4 regions of the Lentibacillus juripiscarius genome follow, and region 3 is predicted to be linked to each of the others. Evidence: riboswitches for the same ligand, from Rfam matches in the RefSeq annotation. Region 3 holds a riboswitch; each other region holds the start of a gene.
The links. Region 3 has a riboswitch for S-adenosylmethionine ahead of ACFSUO_RS01970 (YfcC family protein). Riboswitches for the same ligand answer to the same signal wherever they lie in the genome.
Positions count from the first base shown of each region.

Region 1: linked by a shared signal. The riboswitch ahead of metK (methionine adenosyltransferase) and the one ahead of ACFSUO_RS01970 (YfcC family protein) in region 3 are both predicted to bind S-adenosylmethionine.
Region 2: linked by a shared signal. The riboswitch ahead of ACFSUO_RS10395 (methionine ABC transporter ATP-binding protein) and the one ahead of ACFSUO_RS01970 (YfcC family protein) in region 3 are both predicted to bind S-adenosylmethionine.
Region 4: linked by a shared signal. The riboswitch ahead of ACFSUO_RS11665 (cyclase family protein) and the one ahead of ACFSUO_RS01970 (YfcC family protein) in region 3 are both predicted to bind S-adenosylmethionine.

Region 1 covers NZ_JBHUNA010000013.1:57,009-61,902, forward strand. The annotation lists gene pckA (phosphoenolpyruvate carboxykinase (ATP)) at 1-1,420, opposite strand, end outside; SAM riboswitch class I at 1,627-1,734, shown strand; gene metK (methionine adenosyltransferase) at 1,893-3,092, shown strand; gene asnB (asparagine synthase (glutamine-hydrolyzing)) at 3,240-4,894, shown strand, end outside.
Region 2 covers NZ_JBHUNA010000021.1:120,585-125,478, reverse strand. The annotation lists gene ACFSUO_RS10410 (M20 family metallopeptidase) at 1-1,107, opposite strand, end outside; gene ACFSUO_RS10405 (MetQ/NlpA family ABC transporter substrate-binding protein) at 1,233-2,048, opposite strand; gene ACFSUO_RS10400 (methionine ABC transporter permease) at 2,080-2,730, opposite strand; gene ACFSUO_RS10395 (methionine ABC transporter ATP-binding protein) at 2,720-3,751, opposite strand; SAM riboswitch class I at 3,824-3,926, opposite strand; SAM riboswitch class I at 4,012-4,115, opposite strand; gene serS (serine--tRNA ligase) at 4,204-4,894, opposite strand, start outside.
Region 3 covers NZ_JBHUNA010000003.1:154,634-159,527, forward strand. The annotation lists gene ACFSUO_RS01965 (DUF3320 domain-containing protein) at 1-368, shown strand, start outside; gene ACFSUO_RS01970 (YfcC family protein) at 880-2,289, opposite strand; SAM riboswitch class I at 2,461-2,571, opposite strand; gene ACFSUO_RS01975 (aldose epimerase family protein) at 3,115-4,152, opposite strand; gene xylE (D-xylose transporter XylE) at 4,245-4,894, opposite strand, start outside.
Region 4 covers NZ_JBHUNA010000024.1:71,116-76,009, reverse strand. The annotation lists gene ald (alanine dehydrogenase) at 1-444, shown strand, start outside; gene ACFSUO_RS11675 (aspartyl-phosphate phosphatase Spo0E family protein) at 802-1,017, shown strand; gene ACFSUO_RS11670 (DMT family transporter) at 1,089-2,003, opposite strand; SAM riboswitch class I at 2,415-2,513, shown strand; gene ACFSUO_RS11665 (cyclase family protein) at 2,614-3,354, shown strand; gene ACFSUO_RS11660 (5-methyltetrahydropteroyltriglutamate--homocysteine S-methyltransferase) at 3,415-4,536, shown strand; gene ACFSUO_RS11655 (FAD-binding oxidoreductase) at 4,647-4,894, opposite strand, start outside.

The sequences.
Region 1 (4,894 bases), on a different contig from region 3:
CATGCATTGGTATTTCCAGACCGAAAATAGGATCTTTTACTGTTTCAATTGCGTTCAGTTCGCCTTCCAATGCCGCGTGCACCATTGCTCTTGTGTAGGAGAGCTTGATGCGTTCGCCGGTACCATAGGAGCCACCAGTCCAGCCGGTGTTGACAAGAAAGACATTTGCATTATGCTGATCGACTTTTTCACCAAGCAATTCGGCGTATGTGGACGGTGCCAATGGCAAGAATGGAGAACCGAAACAGGCGGAAAAAGTCGCTTGCGGCTTGGTAACGCCTCGTTCAGTGCCGGCCAGTTTGCTCGTATAGCCGCTTAGGAAGTGATACATTGCTTGTTCCTTGGTCAATCTGCTAATTGGCGGCAATGTTCCGGATGCATCTGCTGTCAGAAAGATGATCGTATTCGGATGACCGGCAACACTTGGTGACACAATGTTATCAATGTTTTCCAGCGGATATGCCGCCCGTGTATTTTCGGTTAGTGATGTGTCATCGTAATCAGGATCGCGTGTCTCATCATTAAGGACGACGTTTTCCAATACGCAACCAAACCGGATAGCATTGAAAATCTGTGGTTCTTTTTTCTCTGACAAATTAATGCATTTCGCATAGCAACCACCTTCGATATTAAACACGCCATTCGGGCTCCAGCCATGCTCATCATCGCCAATCAGACGCCGGTACGGATCAGCAGAAAGGGTCGTCTTACCTGTTCCAGACAGTCCGAAAAACAGGGCCACATCCCCCTCGCGTCCGACGTTGGCTGAACAGTGCATCGATAATACATCACGTTTTGGCAGCATGTAGTTCATGACAGAAAAGATGGATTTTTTAATTTCTCCCGCATATTCTGTTCCGCCAATCAGCACAATTCGTTTGTCGAACGAAATCAGAATAAACGTTTCAGAGCTAGTGCCGTCAACTTCCGGGTCTGCCTTGAACGTCGGGGCAGATATCACGGTAAATTCCGGCTGATGCTCTGCTAATTCGTTTTCGGTTGGCGTGATGAACAGCTGACGAGCAAACAGATTATGCCATGCATATTCATTAATCACCTGGATAGGAAGCCGGAAATTTTCGTCTGCTCCAGCAAATCCTTGAAAATGGAACAATTCATTTCTATCATGTAAATAGGCCGTCACTTTTTCCAGCAGATGATCAAAGGTGGCCTCATCGATAGACTGGTTGACATCCCCCCAGTCAACATCTTCACTAGTACCGTCACGAACAATATATTTATCTTTCGGGGATCGCCCTGTATACTCACCTGTATGGGCACTGACAGCTCCCGTTGCACTTAGAACGCCTTCAGAGCGTGACAAAACTTTTTCGACCAGCCGCGGTACAGTCAGGTTTGACTGCAAATGAGGGTGTGTCAGTAAATCCCTGGTCAGCAATGTATCTTCTTTTGTTTTCATTTGTGATACCTACCTTTTACACATATTATTTAAACAAAAAACGTTTGATCACCTGAATCTGCTTATTAGTATAACACATTTGAAAAATTAGTCCACACTAATCTTGGAATTATTTATATGAAATTTTTATGTCAATGTTCCTCCCAAGTGCGAAATAAGTTGACATCGGAAAAGGAATTCGATACGATAAAATTCGAGCGGATACTCTCTTATTCAGAGCTGGTGGAGGGACAGACCCAATGAAGCCCGGCAACCGTCACGATGCGTGAAAAGGTGCTAATCTGAAGCAAGGATAAGTCCTTGAACAATAAGAGCGAAAGGCCTCATTCCTTTCCTCATGATGCAGGAAAGGTTTTTTTGTTTGTAAATGATAAGTGCGTGTTTAAAAGGAGAATAAACCAGACTTTTTAAACAGCCTCTATAACTGAAAAGATGGAGTTCCGTACCACAATCCAAGGGAGGACATGGCCATATGGCTATTAAACGTCGATTATTCACATCTGAATCGGTGACAGAAGGCCACCCGGATAAAATTTGTGATCAGATATCAGATGCCATATTAGATGAAATACTAAAAAAAGACCCCAATGCCCGGGTTGCATGTGAGACAACTGTTACTACAGGGCTCGTGTTGGTTTCCGGAGAAATTACAACGACAACGTACGTGGATATTCCTGCGCTTGTACGTCAGACGATCAAGGATATTGGCTATACACGGGCTAAATTTGGCTTTGATGCAGAAACATGTGCAGTACTCACAGCCATCGATGAGCAGTCACCGGATATTGCCGATGGCGTTGACAATGCACTGGAAGCTCGTCAGGGGAAAATGAGTGACGAGGAAATTGCCGCAATTGGTGCAGGAGACCAAGGTCTGATGTTTGGCTATGCCTGTGATGAGACAGAGGAATTAATGCCTTTGCCGATTTCATTGGCGCACAAGCTGGCAAAACGACTGGCAGATGTACGTGAGGAGAACATACTGGAATATTTGCGTCCTGACGGAAAAACCCAGGTAACTGTTGAATATGGTGAAGATGGTGAGCCAATTAGGATTGATACGATTGTTATTTCAACTCAGCATCATCAGGATGCTGCAGTAGAACAGATTGAATCGGATATGATTGAACATGTCATCCGACCAGTCGTGCCGGCCCATTTGCTGGATGAGGAGACCAATTATATTATTAACCCTACAGGACGCTTTGTTATTGGTGGTCCGCAGGGGGATGCAGGTCTAACCGGAAGAAAGATAATCGTTGACACTTATGGCGGCTATGCACGTCATGGCGGTGGAGCTTTCAGTGGAAAAGACTCGACGAAAGTGGACCGTTCAGCAGCGTATGCGGCACGATATGTTGCTAAAAACATTGTAGCTGCCGACCTGGCAAAAGCCTGCGAGGTGCAGCTGGCCTACGCAATTGGTGTGGCAGAACCAGTATCAATCTCGGTGAATACATTTGGTACTGGTGCTGTGGACGAAGATACCCTTGCAGATGCAATCCGGAAAGTATTTGATCTTCGTCCGGCAGGGATTATCCGTATGCTGGATTTGCGGAAGCCAATTTTTAAAAACACGGCTGCGTATGGCCATTTTGGTCGGACGGATGTTCTGTTTCCATGGGAAAAAACAGACAAAGTGGATGAACTCGGAGCACTGGTAAAAAACTGATGATAGATACGGGAAAGGTGCAGAAAATTGTCTGCATCTTTTTTGTGTACAAAACACCTGTAATTTCAACATATTTTTAATCGTTATAATTGCTTTTAATGTGGTATAATCTGAAGGATGCAACATGATGAAAGTGAGGCAAACAAAATGTGCGGTTTTATTGGAATACTACGCGGCAGACCCGCTGCACCAGATGAAGAACAGAAAACAGCTTTTAAACAGCAGAATAACCTTATGACACATAGAGGACCGGATGATGAAGGGTATTATCATGACGCATATGTATCATTCGGATTCAGACGCTTAAGCATTATCGACATTGATAGTGGTCAGCAGCCGTTGAGCTGTGATAGTGAAACAATTTGGCTTCTGTTCAATGGGGAAATTTATAATTATGTTGAATTGCGGGATGAGCTGGCCGCAGAAGGATACCAATTTGAAACAGAATCAGACACGGAGGTTATCGCCGCGTTATTTAAAAAATACAGGGAAAAGGCATTTGAGCATTTGCGCGGCATGTTTTCCATTCTTCTTTGGGACAAGGAACAGGAAACACTGTACGGTGCACGCGATCCATTCGGTATTAAGCCGCTGTTTTACCGGGAAACAGATGAAGGAACAGCTTTCGCATCTGAAAAGAAAAGTATCTCCCTTATGATGGAAAATGAAGCGGTTAATACGGAAGCGCTGCAGCATTACTTAAGCTTTCAATTCGTCCCGGAACCAATGACGATGACAACTGGAATTCAAAAAGTGGAACCAGGTCATTACTTTGTACAAAAACCGGGCGAAAAGATCACTTTCCACCGTTATTGGCATGCGGAATTTCACCCTGTATTGATGGACAAGCAGGATTGGATTAAACGAATCCGGGATGTCATGTTTGATTCGGTCAACATGCATATGCGCAGTGATGTACCAGTTGGATCGTTTCTGTCCGGTGGCATTGATTCCACGATTATTGTAGCTTTGGCAAAAGAGTTCAATCCGGATATTAAGACATTTTCGGTCGGCTTTGAACGGGAAGGTTATTCCGAAATTGATGTTGCAAAAGAAACGGCTGAGAAACTCGGTGTGGAAAATATAGCGTACCGCATTACACCCGAAGAATATGTGGAAAAACTTCCGAAGATTATGTGGCATATGGATGATCCATTGGCAGATCCAGCCTGTGTACCACTATATTTTGTAGCGCGGGAAGCAAGGAAACATGTCACTGTGGTCTTATCCGGTGAAGGATCAGATGAATTGTTTGGCGGCTATAACATTTACCGTGAACCGGACTCACTGAAAATGTTTGATTCAATCCCGGCTCCTGCCAAAGATCTGTTGGCCAGAGTGGCAGATGTCATGCCGGAGGGGGTTCGCGGCAAAAGCTTCCTGGAGCGGGGAACAACACCATTGCGTGATCGCTATATCGGCAATGCCAAAATGTTTGAAGATGACGAGAAACAGGCATTCCTCAAAACGTTCCAAGACGATATATCCTATAGACAAATAACCGAAAAACTATATGACCGGGTAAGTGATTATCCGCTTGTAAATCAAATGCAGTATATTGATATTCATACGTGGATGCGCGGGGATATCCTGCTGAAGGCAGACCGGACAACGATGGCGAATTCCCTTGAACTTCGCGTCCCATTCCTTGATAAGGAAGTGTTCCGAGTTGCAAGTACACTGCCGCAAGATTTAAAAATTGCCAACGGAACGACAAAAAGTATCTTGCGCGAGGCTTCGCGTGGTATCGTCCCAGATCACGTGCTAGACCGTAAAAAGCTTGGTTTTCCAGTTCCAATTCG
Region 2 (4,894 bases), on a different contig from region 3:
TAGTATAAGTGCTTCATCTCCTTTTTCCGACTTTGCTGCTTCTCTGAATTCAACGGTATGGCCTACTAAATCACTTGGACCAATTTTAATATGTGGATGGATCGTCGGAACAACTTGACTCACATTGCCAACATCTGTGGAACCAAATGCGGTTCTTTCCTCCAAATTCACCGTCTCTCCCAAGCTTTCCATAACTTCTTTAAAGACGTTGTCAAAACGGTGATTAATAATAAAGTTATCTACTTCATTCTGAAAAGAAGAAATCTGTACCGATGCGCCTGTTGCCAGAGCTGCACCATTTGCAATCCCCTTTACTTTTTCTGTTATTTCATTGAGTACGGTTCTTGTCGCCGCACGTATAAAAAATCTTGCTTTCGCATATTCCGGAACGATATTCGGTGCATCACCACCATCGGTAATAATGCCGTGGATCCTTACATCAGAGGGAAGGTGCTGACGCAATGCATTAACGCCATTGAATAACTGAATGACACTATCCAATGCATTAATGCCCTTTTCAGGTGCTGCTGATGCGTGTGCCGGTTTACCAAAAAACTCAAAGTCCAGTGGATCAACACCCAGCGTTGGGCCGGTTAAAGTTGTTTCATTGCCAGGATGAAGCATGATTGCGGCGTCTATTCCTTCAAGCAAACCTGCCTTTACAAAACTTCCTTTCGCACTTCCATTTGGCCCGCCTTCTTCTGCAGGCGTTCCAAGTACGAAAAGTTCCCCGCCTATGTCGTCGATTACCTTACTTAATGCAACTGCAGCTGCAACGCTTGTTGTTCCAATGATATTATGCCCGCAAGCATGGCCGATTTCCGGTAATGCGTCATACTCTGCCAACAGTCCAATTCTAAGCCCATTTTTCTTCCCCTTTCTGCTGGCCAAAAATGCCGTTTCATGCCCTGCAACACCTTTGTCTACATGGAATCCTTCATCAGTTAAAATATCCGTTAAAACCTTTGAAGCAAAAAATTCCTCATTTCCAACCTCCGGATGATTGTGGATATCATGACTCGTCTGAAGATAGCGTGCCTTATTGTCTTCAATGTTCTCCGTAATACGCATTCTAATCTCCTGCAAATTGCTTTTTGTCACTGCCATTCCAAACACCTCTTTGTGATTTATTACCTAGTCCGCATCCCACATACATTTTGCTTTCCGCGGTCGAGTGTTTTCTTCCATCAAATAACAACAATCTATACGAAAGCAGCCTTTATTATGAATGGTTACCAGCCTATTTTCTCCAATGGTACAAAAGTCGGTATCTGGTTTCCGTCGTATTCCTTTTCTATCAGTTCCTTCACATCGTCGGACTGGTATATATCAGCTAATTTCTGCAGTGTTTCGTCATCTTTATCTTTTTCCTGTACGGCAATGATGTTAATGTATGGTGTTGCTGTTTCATTCTCATGAAAAATGGAATCGTCTAATGGACTGAAGCCTGCGTCGACAGCAATACCGTTATTGATGATGGATGCTGCAACATCTGGCAGGACACGCGGCGTTTGTGCGGCCACAAGTGTTTCAAACGTCAGACTCTTTGGATTTTCCGCAATTTTATCGATAGACCCGTTCCCATCAAAATCCTCCACAAGTTCAATTAGTCCGGCTTCCTGAAGCAGCAGCAATCCGCGGCCCATATTCGTTGCTTCCTTTGGCAAGGCAATAGTTGCACCTTCTGGAATTTCTTCCGGAGAATCATATTTTTCAGAGTAAAGCCCCATTGGTGCGATGACTGTTGTCGCAATCGGTGCTAAATCCAAATCGTGCTCCTCGATAAATGCATCAAAATAAGATACTGTCTGAAAGGCGTTAGCATCCAGTTCCCCTTCCGCTAATGCCAGATTTGGCTGAACATAATCAGAAAAGCGGACAATCTCAACATTTATTCCTTCTTTTTCAGCCTTTTTAGCAACAAAATCCCAGACCGTTGTATCCGAACCACTGATCCCAACTTTTACAGTTGATACTGCATCACTGGAACATGCACTGCTAACCGCTATTAAACTCATAAACAATAAAAACAAACCAATTTTTCTCATATTTCCTGCACCCCTTTGATATGTTCAGCTCTTAACGCCGTCTAACTTTTTTTGATAAAACATTCCCTGTCGTTTGCAATCCCTGCACCATGACAACCAGAATGGCTACGGTAATGACCATCACTGCCGTATCAAATCGCTGATAGCCATATGTGATCGCCAAATCACCAAGACCTCCCCCGCCAATGGCACCAGCCATAGCTGATGCACCAACTAACCCAATGGTTGCGATCGTTAATCCCAGTAAAAGTGAACTTAATGCTTCCGGTATCAAAAAACGAATAATGATTTGCCATGGTGTCGCTCCCATTGCTTGTGCCGCCTCCATCACACCCGGGTCAACCTCAAGCAGGGAGTTTTCAATTAACCGGGCAATGTATGGGCCTGAAAAAAGCACCATTGGCACAATTGCAGCTGCAGTACCAATTGATGTCCCGACAATCAAGCGTGTAAATGGAATAACAGCAACCATCAGGATAATGAAAGGTATGGAACGGAACACGTTTACGAACGCATTCAGCACCTTAAAGATTAGAGCATTTTCCCATAAATGCCCTTCACGGGTTACGACAAGCAAGATTCCTAACGGCAAACCAATTAGTATAGCAAACAATAATGAAAATACCACCATTGCAGCAGTTTCCCCCAATGCTGCAATAATTTGATTCCAATCAACCAGCATCTTCCAAAACCTCCTTAATCGTTACTTCTTGCTGATTAATATACATGAGTACCCTATTAATCTCTTTCGTTTCTCCCTGAAATTGAATAACCAAATTTCCAAATGGTATTCCCTGTAATTCAGTTATGTTGCCAAACAACACATTTACTTCCACATTAAAATGCTTCGCTATTTGTGAAAGCAGCGGATCCCCGGTAGCTTCACCAAAAAACACAACTCGGTAAATCTGGTTCGTTTCCCCTTGAGAACGGATTAATTGATGGACAGATTCCGGTATTTCATCATGCATGACCGTGCTGACAAAATTGTAGGCAACGGCTGTCTTTGGCCGAGCAAACACTTCAAAAACAGAACCGGATTCCACTACTTCACCCTGATCAAGAACGGCGACCTTATCACAAATCTCGCGAATAACTCCCATCTCATGCGTAATAATCAAAATGGTAATGTTATATTCCTGATTAATCTTTTTCAGCAGATTTAAAATCGAATTAGTTGTCTGCGGATCAAGTGCCGATGTTGCTTCATCACACAGCAGGACTGATGGCTGCGTTGCTAAGGCCCGTGCAATGCCTACCCGCTGTTTCTGTCCTCCTGATAATTGGTCCGGATAGTTATCTGCTTTGTCACGCAGCCCAACGAAATCCAGCAATTCCTCGACCCGCTTCTTCACCTCTTCTTTTGGTTTTTTCATAAGCAATAATGGCATTGCCACATTGGTGAAAACTGTTTTAGAATCTAGCAGGTTGAAATGCTGGAAAATCATACCGATATCTCGTTTTGCTTCTCTTAATTCCTTAGGGGAAAGGCGAAGCAAATCCTGATTATTAACAGTAATCGTTCCATGGGTTGGCCGCTCAAGCAGATTGACACAGCGGATCAATGAACTTTTCCCAGCGCCGCTGAAGCCAATAACACCATATATTTCACCTTTCTCAATCTGTAAATTCACATCATCCAAGGCCTTAACTTCCTTTTCTCCACCTTGATAAATTTTTGTGACATTCTCTAATGTAATCAATGATTCCCCTCCTTAAAGTAAAAAAATACCTCTTTCTGATAGATAGGAAGAGGCATTTTTTGTATTATCCTCTTCTTATCTTTCAAGTCTGTTGCTTGCTGGATTTGGCACAGTACTAAAAAAGTCCGCTGCCGAGGCTTCCAAGGGCCAGTCCCTCCACCTCTCTGGATAAGAAGTTCGTTCTTATTTAGTTTTGGAAATGAAAAAATCTCTTCTTATGGTCAAAATAAAAAGAGATTTGCAAACAGATCCGCTCTCTCTTCTTATTTTCCAAGCAAATGCTTGTTGGATTTGGCACAGTACTTAAATAAGTCCGCTGCCGAGGTTTCCAAGGGCCAATTCCCTCCACCTCTCTAAATAAGAAGTTTGATTATTTAATTTAAAATAAAGCTTACTATCATTTAGATTATTTGTCAATACATTTTAAAAATAAATCTGATCCAGTTACTTGACTATTTGATGACTTCCTTTCCGCCCATATACGGCCGGAGTACTTTCGGGACGACAACAGAGCCATCCTCGCGCTGGTAATTTTCCAGAATAGCAGCGAGGGTTCGGCCCACTGCAAGGCCTGAGCCATTTAATGTATGCACATATTCTGGTTTTCCCTTTTCTTCACGGCGAAAACGAATGCCAGCGCGCCTTGCTTGGAAATCCTCAAAATTGGAGCAGGACGAAATTTCGCGGTATGTGTTCTGGCTTGGGATCCATACTTCAATATCGTATTTTTTAGCAGCAGTAAAGCCTAAGTCGCCCGTGCACATGCTCATCACACGATACGGCAGGTTCAGCTGCTGCAGCACTTTCTCGGCATGTCCGGTCAGCACTTCTAATGTGTCATATGAATCTTCCGGTTTGGTGAAATGAACCAGTTCCACTTTGTTAAACTGGTGCTGGCGAATAAGCCCGCGTGTATCCCGTCCAGCAGAGCCTGCTTCAGAGCGGAAGTTAGCACTGTATGCCACATATTTTCTTGGAAGGTCGTCCACACTTAGAATCTCATCCCGGTGATAGTTCGTCACTGGCACCTCAGCCGTTGGAATCAGGAAATAGTCCCAATCAGCCAGTTTAAATACATCCTCGGCGAATTTAGGCAGCTGTCCAGTTCCTGTCAGGCTTCCGCGATTGACAATCTGTGGCGGC
Region 3 (4,894 bases):
AGCTGGAAAGAGTCATCCAAAACACCCTAACCAATTCGGGATCTTACGAAACAACGGAAGAAAAAGGGAAATTTATTTGGGTAGATGAAGAGCAATTCAAAACCTACCGTGACTTTCGAGTGACGAAACACGAGCGCAGAGCATTGCAGGATATCAGTAAGATCGAATATGCTAATGGCGTACACAACATAATGAAAGCGGCACTTCGCCTGCCAAAAGCCGATTTGGTACGCGAAATATCCAAACAGCTCGGATTCAGCCGCACCAGCAATAATACAGAGAAGTACGTCCAGGAAGCTATTGATCTAAACGTTGATAAAGGATGGCTTACAGAAGACGATGAAGGAAATATTGAACTAAAGGAATAACAGATTGAAGGAGCCTTAAACAGTGTGTTTAGGGCTCTTTTTTGTTTTACTATTCCAAGCAAAATTGGCGCAAGTCCTATTTTCATACTTGGAACAACCACCCTGTTCAAAGCGTGCTCAAGACCTTTTCGGCCGTTCCAACCGCTTCTTTTGGTCGTGAGAAGCCTTCTCGAAACCTTTTCAGCCGTTCCAACTGCTCCTTTTGGTCGTGAGAAGCCTTCTCGAAACCTTTTCAGCCGTTCCAACCGCCCCTTTTGGTCGTGAGAAGCCTTCTCGAAACCTTTTCGGCCGTTCGAACCGCTCCTTTTGGTCGTGAGAAGCCTTCTCGAAACCTTTTCGACCGTTCGAACCGCTCCTTTTGGTCGTGGGAAGCCTTCTCGAAACCTTTTCGGCTGTTCGAACCGCTCCTTTTGGTCGTGAGAAGCTCGTACTGTCGTACACATCACCCCCTTTCACTAAAAAAGGAGTGAGCCACCACCCATTTTCATCATGTTTCCTTATAAACGCTTTCTTATATTGTTCCTCCCCAATTAATCAAGACACTAATGACTAAAGCAATCCAAGATATACAGAGTGCTATAATGACAAATGGAAAAATGTACCGAAGCCACCTTCCATAAGGAACCTTACATAATCCAAGCATTGCCATTAACCCACCTAATGTAGGGGAAAATATGTTAGTAAGACCGTCACCAATTTGGAATGCCAAGATTGTCGATTGCCGTGTAATGTCTAACATATCACCAACGGGTATCATAATTGGCAACGTAACTAATGCCTGGCCACTGCCACTTGGAATGAAAATATTAATAATCGACTGGGATATGGTCATGAATACAGCAGCCAACGTGGTTGGTAAATACTCCAGTACGGAGAATAGACCATGAGCAACGGTATCACTGATATTTCCCTTGTTCAACACCACTTGTGTCGCCATTGCAACACCAATCAGAATAGCTGCTAATGCACTAGGTTTAAGCGCTTCTGAAAACACATTAGCGATTTGACTGGAATTCATTCTCGCAATAATCCCACTGACAATGCCTATCATGAGAAATATCGCAGCAACTTCATTAATATACCAGCCTTTTGCAAAAACGCCAAAAAGCATAATCGTAATCCCTGTAATAAGCACAAGTAACATCGCAATATCCTGTTTGCTCATCTTATACGAGTCAAGGGGTTTACTAAGCTGCATGTCCCGGACATCGACGTCATTAGCAAGACCTTTCTCCCGGTCCTTTAATATCTTTTTAAAATATCGGACATTATAATAAGCTAATACAGATAAAGTGAGAACCACTAAAATACTTCTAAAAAGCCACCCTGAAAAAAGTTGCATTTCCGCTAGCTTATGCCCTACACCTACCGTATAAGGATTGAACGGAGAAAGACCAAATCCTACAAGCACGCCGCCTATTCCAATACCCGCTCCGAGCATTGCATCTCCACCAATGGCGACACTTAATAAAACAGCAATTGGAATAAGGGCAATATTATTTTCAAGTCCGATGAATATTCCGAAAAGGCCGTAAACAAAAGTCATAATAACAACAATAAGGAATCGCCTTTGAATTCCAATTTTACGAACGAATGTCCCAATTGTATTTTCAAGCATTCCTGTTTTTTCCAGAAGTCCAAACATCATTGCCGCGGCAAATGTGATAAAGACGATGTCCGCCATTTCCTGGAATCCTTCAGGAATGGAAGTAAATAAGTCCATAATACCAACAGGACTGTTCTCTACATATTCAAACGATCCCGGAATGGTTCGGGTTTCGCCATCAACGGTTTCCCTTTCATACGATCCGGCCGGAATAATATACGTCAAAATAGCTGCAGCAACAACAATATAAAATAATAATGCCAATGGATGTGGAATGCGATCCAATAATTTTTTACTTTTCTTTTCATCCTTCATGTACATTCACCTCTTGTTGTAAGTATTGCTGGTATATCTATAGGGTTTGAAGTTTTGCTTTAATTCTTATGCTGTCATTGATTTCCTCCTTGTTGATTAGCTAATCTCATAAATTTATAGATAGATACAAAAATAGCCTCTTTCAATGGGAAAGAGGCTAAAAATCTATTCGCCTTATCTCCCAGAATAAAAAAACTATCCTGCAGGAATTGGCACCTTTCCTTCTAATAAGGAGGTTGCCGGACGTCAACGGGCCTGTCCCTCGGTCACTCTTGATAAGCATAAATTATAAAATTATAAGGTTACGTTAATGTTGAAATAATTATATAGTTGGGAGACTTTTTTGTCAACGGGTATAAAGCGATTTTTGTTGGGAGGTGTCGATTACAATCGAATGGATGGGTGTTTATAGTCCGGAAAAATCAGTAAATATTCTTTTCCCTACTTAGTAACATCCTGCATATTGATGGACATATCGAAAATCTTTTTAAAACGTCTTCTATATTAGTCATCGATAGATTTCGGCATGTTTATCATCTGCAGGCGATAAGACCCCCACATTTGTGAAGGGCTTTAGCCCAGAAATAAATGGGGGATGAATCGCCTTCGGACAAGGGATGACTTTTGCCATCTAAATTGTCCGACCATTTAAGTAATACGTTCATCCTATAATATTGTAGACAATTCGTGTAGCCCTCTTTTTCCAACCAAAAAGATCTAAATGAAATCGAACAAATGTTTGAGTTATTGGTAGTAATAGTGTATAATAACATTAAATATATTAGCATACTTAAATAGTCTTAAAGCACCAAAAACAATCCTTTACTACTCTGCCCCGAAACGGAACACGGTTTGTTTCTGATACTCTTCTCCCCCTTCCAACATCACACCCGGAAAGTCTTTCTCATGCAGGGAGGCGGGTGATGCCTGGGTTTCAAAACAAACCCCTAAATACTTTTTTGATGCCCCTTCTAATAAAGCAAGTCCAGCTTCTAAATTGTTGGCTGTATACATTACCATTCCAGGCTGATCCGTTTCGATAGTAAGGACACGACCGCTGCTCTCATCTTTTACTGTTACGCTTTCCTCTTTATTATGATCATTAAATATAAAATAATGATCATAACCATTGCCCACGATTTTGTTTTGCTTATTACCAGCTATAATGCCATCCTCCAGTTTACGGCCTTGCCTGAAATCAAATGAGGTCTCCTCCACATTTACTCGTTTTCCAGTTGCAATCAATTCTGCATCGAGCTCTACAAATTGTTGACTATCAACCGTAACCTGATGCCCATGAACCGTGTCACGTAAATTCCCTGACAAATTGAAATACGAATGATTCGTTAACGCAAGAGGAGTTGTTTGATCCGTGTACGCCCAGTAGTCCAGTACTAGTTCATTGTCATTTGTTAAAGTGTAGGTAACGGCTACCTTCACATTCCCTGGATAACCGTTTTCCCCATCTTGACTAAAATAACGAAGCTTCACTCCAACACTATCATCTAATTCAAATGGTTCTGCGTCCCAAATGACATGATGAAACCCGTTTGTTCCACTGTGCAAGTGATTTCGTCCATCATTCGCTTCAAGTTTGTACAACTTTCCATCAATGGACAAACTAGCATTTTTTATTCGTCCAGCCACCCGTCCAATCGTAGCACCTAAAAAATGAGGATTTGATACATAATCATCAGTATTTCGGTAACCTAACACAACGTTTTCAATCTTTCCATTCCGATCTGGTGTCATTATTTTTGTTATGACTCCACCATAATTTAATACATGCACTTCCATCCCCTGGTCACTTTTTAGAACATAAACCGTCCAAGTATCATTTAAATTTTCTTCTTTGATATTCATATCGTCAGCTCCATTTTGTTTTTAAAAGAAAAGAGAAAGGACACGGTTTCCCTGGTCCTCCCTCCTATTTATTGATGATTAGGCTTTACCTTTTATTCATTGTTTACCTTTACCGGCTCCATTTGTTTATTTTTTCCTTTCCCCCATAAACTCTCTAATTGCTCTAATGATTTACCCTTAGTTTCCGGAACCATCTTCCATACGAAAATAGCAGAAATAACACTCATTAAACCATAGAATCCATACGTTAACCCTCCACTAACATCAATCATCGCAGGATAGGTTGATGAGATAAAGAAGTTTGCTGCCCATTGAGCTGCAACTGCAAAGGCCATTGCTTGTCCCCGGATCTTGTTAGGGAATATTTCAGATAGTAATACCCAACATATTGGTCCCCATGACATCATGAAGGAAGCCGTATATAATATGATAAAAATCAATGTCCATAATCCAAAGACTTCATTTTGAGCTAGTACTGCGACACCAAACATTCCAATAGCCATTCCGATAGAACCGATCATTAAGAGTGGTTTTCGCCCCCATTTATCTACTGTTCGAATAGCTACAATTGTAAATCCTACATTGACGACTCCCATTATAACTGTTTGAAGCATTGAGGCATTTTCCCCTGCACCCATGCTTTCAAAAATACGTGGTGCATAATATAAGGCAACATTAATACCAACAAATTGTTGGAAAACTGAAAGCAGAATCCCTACAATAATGACGGTTTTCCCAAAAG
Region 4 (4,894 bases), on a different contig from region 3:
TCAGTCAAAGATTCTGACCTCGTTGTCGGTGCTGTCCTGATCCCGGGAGCAAAAGCGCCCAAACTGGTATCAGAAGATATGGTCAAGTCCATGCAGCCTGGTTCGGTCATCGTGGATGTGGCCATCGACCAGGGCGGCAACTTTGAAACCGTTGACCATATCACAACGCACGATGACCCAATCTATGAAAAACATGGTGTGCTGCATTATGCTGTGGCGAACATTCCTGGCGCCGTTCCGCGTACTGCAACCATTGCATTGACAAATGTGACCATCCCTTATGCCCTGCAAGTCGCCAATAAGGGTGCCGAAAAAGCAATTACCGACAGTAAAGCCATGAAAACCGGCGTAAATGTGCTCAACGGCAACATCACTTTTGAAGCAGTTGCACGTGACCTTGGCTATAACTACCATTCTGTTGAAGACGTTCTTTCAAATAAATAGGTTCATTAGGCTGCCTGATAACACAGGCAGCCTTTTCATTGCCATGCCAGGAAAATGACAATATCATTCTTAGTCGAATACTTATAAGCCTCAAGTAGGATATAGACTCATGAAACCAGCACATTTTTCTTTCGTCGACTCATCGCGAAACCGTTGCAGCCACTGGCATTAAGCTCTGGATGCTGATTAGGCCATTTTCACAAATGACGAGCGGTTTGTCGAGTTATGTAAAGTTTTGGCTTTGTTTGACGAAGAGGTTGCATTTTTTTAGAAGAATAGACATAATAGTCTTCGTGCGCTTCTGAGACAAACGACCCAGGCTACTTACATAACATTTGAAGGGAAGTATGATGTATCATGCCAGCATTACAAATGGCTATTTCCAAAAAGCGAAAAGAAATGATTGAACTGGGCGAAATGTATGGACTAACCGATAAACGGACAATAAATTGCAGCCAGCAGCTCGATACATTGCTAAACATTGACAAAAGCCGGACACAATACTTTTTTGATGAAGGTTCATTCAAAAAGTACATATTAACGAAAAAGAAAGAGGAACACATTGGTGCCTAAGCTAATGTGTTCCTCGGTTCTGTTGCTACACCGCCCGTAAAACGAGCTGTAATCGGTCAAACAGAATATCCTTAATCAGCAGTTTGCTCAAGAGGAGCTTTCACTGTTTGCTTGGTTCTTGTCGTTAGAATGACTCCGCCAATCACCATGCATGCTCCAACAATCTTCATCAGTGTTACGGTCTCCCCAAGCCACAGACTGGCCCCGGCCATCGTCACAACCGGCAGGAAGTTCAAAAACACCGAAGCCTGTGAAGCCCCGAGGATCCCCACCGACCGGTTATAGAAAAGCAGTGCAATAAAAGATGGGAAAATACCAAGATACAATAACCCGGTTACATTACCGGATGTCATCAAATTATCCGGCAAACCAACTATTGCCCATTCCGCGATCACAAATGGGATAAGAACAAGTACAGAAATACCGCTCATGACAAGAAGAGCACCAAACTGCGGAAACAAGTGCATATATTTTTTAACAAGAATGGAATAAACCGCCCAGGAGCCAATTGCCCCAATCATAATCCCATCACCAATGTTCCAGTCCATGCCGGCGATCGAAAAAATGCCTCCATCCAGTACAACCCAGACAGCACCAATCAGCGAAACAAACACCCCGGCAAGCTGCACATTCCGCAGCCGCTCCTTTAACAAAATAGCACTGAGCACCACGGTTACAGAAGGAATGACTGTTTCCAGCACGGACACATTTGTTGACGATGTAAATTGCAAGGAACCATAAATAAAGGTATTAAAAAAAGTAATGCCTGTCAGTGTCATCAATAGGAATGGTTTTTTATAGGTCACAAATGTGCTGCGAGATTCCCACGCACTGCGAATGCCAAAAGGAAGCAGCACAATAAAGGCAACAAGCAGCCGAAAAAACGCTATTGTGAACGGCGGGAGCTCATTAATTGCCTTTCCGGTCAATATATTCCCTGCATAGAAAATAACAACAAAAAGCATCATGACAGATGCACGAAACATATAATCCCCCCATAGAAAGTACAGCTGCAACCATGGTGTCCAGTGCTAAATGGCCGGATCAGTGTGCCAATACAGCACATACCCTCATTTTATTCTATACATTTTCTAATAATTATTACTCTTCCCAACTTATCAGAAAAGGAAAAAGATTGCACACCATAAGCGAAAGAGACCGGTCAATAGATAACAAAATAAATAGTTTGATACCGGCATCAAGTTTACCAGATTTAGATCCTTCATTGTTTTTTTACAATTAGACAGCAATTCAGCAACAAAAATAGCATACCAATAATTGTATGTTGGTTGGACAACGTTTCTCGTCTTATGTTTCGGCTTTTTGAAAACAATCTCTTGACTTTAAATGACGACGGGTGTAAACTGTACATCAATATCATAACTAAATAGAAAGCATTCTTATCCAGAGAGGTGGAGGGACTGGCCCATTGAAGCCTCAGCATCGGTTTTTATAACTGTGCTAATTCCAGAAAGCGCTAAGCTTTAAGATAAGAAGAGCGACACAATCGTGCATTGGAGCCTCTTCTTATGGGAAGGGGCTTTTTCGTGTTTTATAAGCTTCTTCTTATCGAAATCTTTTTAATGAGGTGATTAGATGAGCAGTAACGTAATCGAAGCAATCAATCTATTGAAAGAGAAAGAATGGGTTGACCTGACCCACGCATTTGGACCGGATTCTCCACACTTTTCCGCATTTGACGCAGCGGAATTCAAGACCCTTTTCGATCATAGTGACGGGTTTTTTGCCCAGCAATTTACGTTTCCCGGTCAATACGGCACACATATCGATGCGCCGATTCATTTTGTTCACGGGGATGAACGGCATGTCCACCAGTTGGAATTGAAAGAACTCATTCTCCCGCTGATTGTTATCGACAAGTCAAAAGAAGCTGATGAAAATCCCGATTTCACACTTTATGTAGATGATATTTACCAATTCGAGAAAGAACATGGTGAAATTGAGGCAGGGTCATTTGTAGCGTTGCGAACAGACTGGAGCAAGCGCTGGCCGGAACAGGACGATTTTGACAACAAGGATGAGGAAGGTAACAGTCATGCGCCGGGCTGGTCGGTAGAAGCACTGCAATTTTTATTCGAGCAGCGAGGTATCAAAGCAATCGGACATGAGACGTTTGACACGGATGCTGCTGTAGATTTCCAGAAAAACGGAGCGCTCGTGGCAGAGTATTATGTACTTGACCAGGACACATTCCAGGTGGAAGTTATGACAAACCTGGATAAAGTCCCCGCTAAAGGTGCCGTGATTTGCAATATTGTTCCGAAAGCTAAAAATGCATCGGGCTTCCCTGTGCGGTCATTCGCCATTTTGCCATAAGCGAGCAGACCGGCAGTTTAATAGGAAGGATTTAAAAAAATAATAGAAAGAGGGATTACGATGACCAAAACGATAACACAAGCGCCATTCCGCGCCGATCATGTCGGGAGTTTGTTACGGCCAAGTAGGCTGCACGAGGCAAGAAGTGATTTCAAAAAAGGAAGTATTTCAGCTGAACAATTACGCAATGTGGAAAATGAAGAGATTAAACGAGTCGTTGACAAGCAAATCGATGCCGGTTTACAAGCTGTAACCGATGGTGAGTTTCGCCGTACATTTTTCCACCTTGATTTCATGGAGCACTTAAATGGGTTTGAAGGATATGTTCCTGACCACGGTTATGCGTTTAAAGGCCAAGAATCGGAAAAACGAAATGTCTGGAACACAGGTGAGATATCCTTTAATCCGGACCATCCGTTTTTGCGGGATGTCGAAGATCTGATTGACATTGTTGACGGACGGGCTGCTGTAAAATTTGCCATTCCAAGCCCGAACATGTTTTTTAACGATGGCATCAGAAACCCAGATATCTACCCAAACCTTGAAAAATATGCTGAAGACATCATTAAGACATATCAGGATGCGATTCAGGCATTTTATGATGCCGGGCTCCGCTACTTGCAGCTTGATGACGTCTATGTCGCCGGGCTTGCTGCAGACAATGTGCCATGGAACGAGGACCTGGGAGAGCAGCGTGATTATCGGATTGATCTGGCGGTCCGCGTTTTGAATGAAAGTCTTGCGAAGAAACCGGGTGATTTAACTGTAACCGTACATTTGTGCCGCGGGAATTACCGCTCCACATGGGCATTCGAGGGCAGTTATGACCGTATTGCCCCGAAACTGTTCGCCAAGGGCAATGTGGACGGATTTTTCCTCGAATATGATGATGAACGTTCAGGAGGATTCAATCCACTAGAACATATTCCTGAGGAGGGACCGCGTGTTGTGCTCGGAGTGATCACCTCCAAGTCTGGTGAGCTTGAGGATCGTGATGACGTAATCCGACGCATTAAGCGTGCATCTGACTATGTACCGCTTGAACAGCTATGCCTCAGTCCGCAATGTGGGTTTGCGTCCACACACCACGGCAATGAACTTACTGAAGGGCAGCAATGGGAAAAGCTGAAATTTGTTGCGGATGTGGCGGAAGAAGTGTGGGGCTCCTTCGAGATAAAATGAGCTGCCGCATAAAGGAATGAACAGCCTGCAGCACATAATGCTGCAGGCTGTTTATGTTGTGCCGTTCGGGCGGTCTGTTTATTCTATCAGCGGTTTTCCGCCTTTTCCCGTCATTCAATTATCTTTCCAGGATTCAGTATGTCATCGGGGTCGAGTGCCCGCTTAATTTTCCGCATGACACGGAGAGATTCGCCGTGTTCCTGTTCCTGATATTTTTGCTTGCCGGTGCCGACACCATGCTCCCCGGTGCAAGTGCCACCACACCCAAGGGCATAGCCGACAATTCGCTCATTCACTTGGTCAGCTTTTTCAATCTCTGCCGGGTCGGATGGATCAAGCATTAAGAGAATATGGTAAT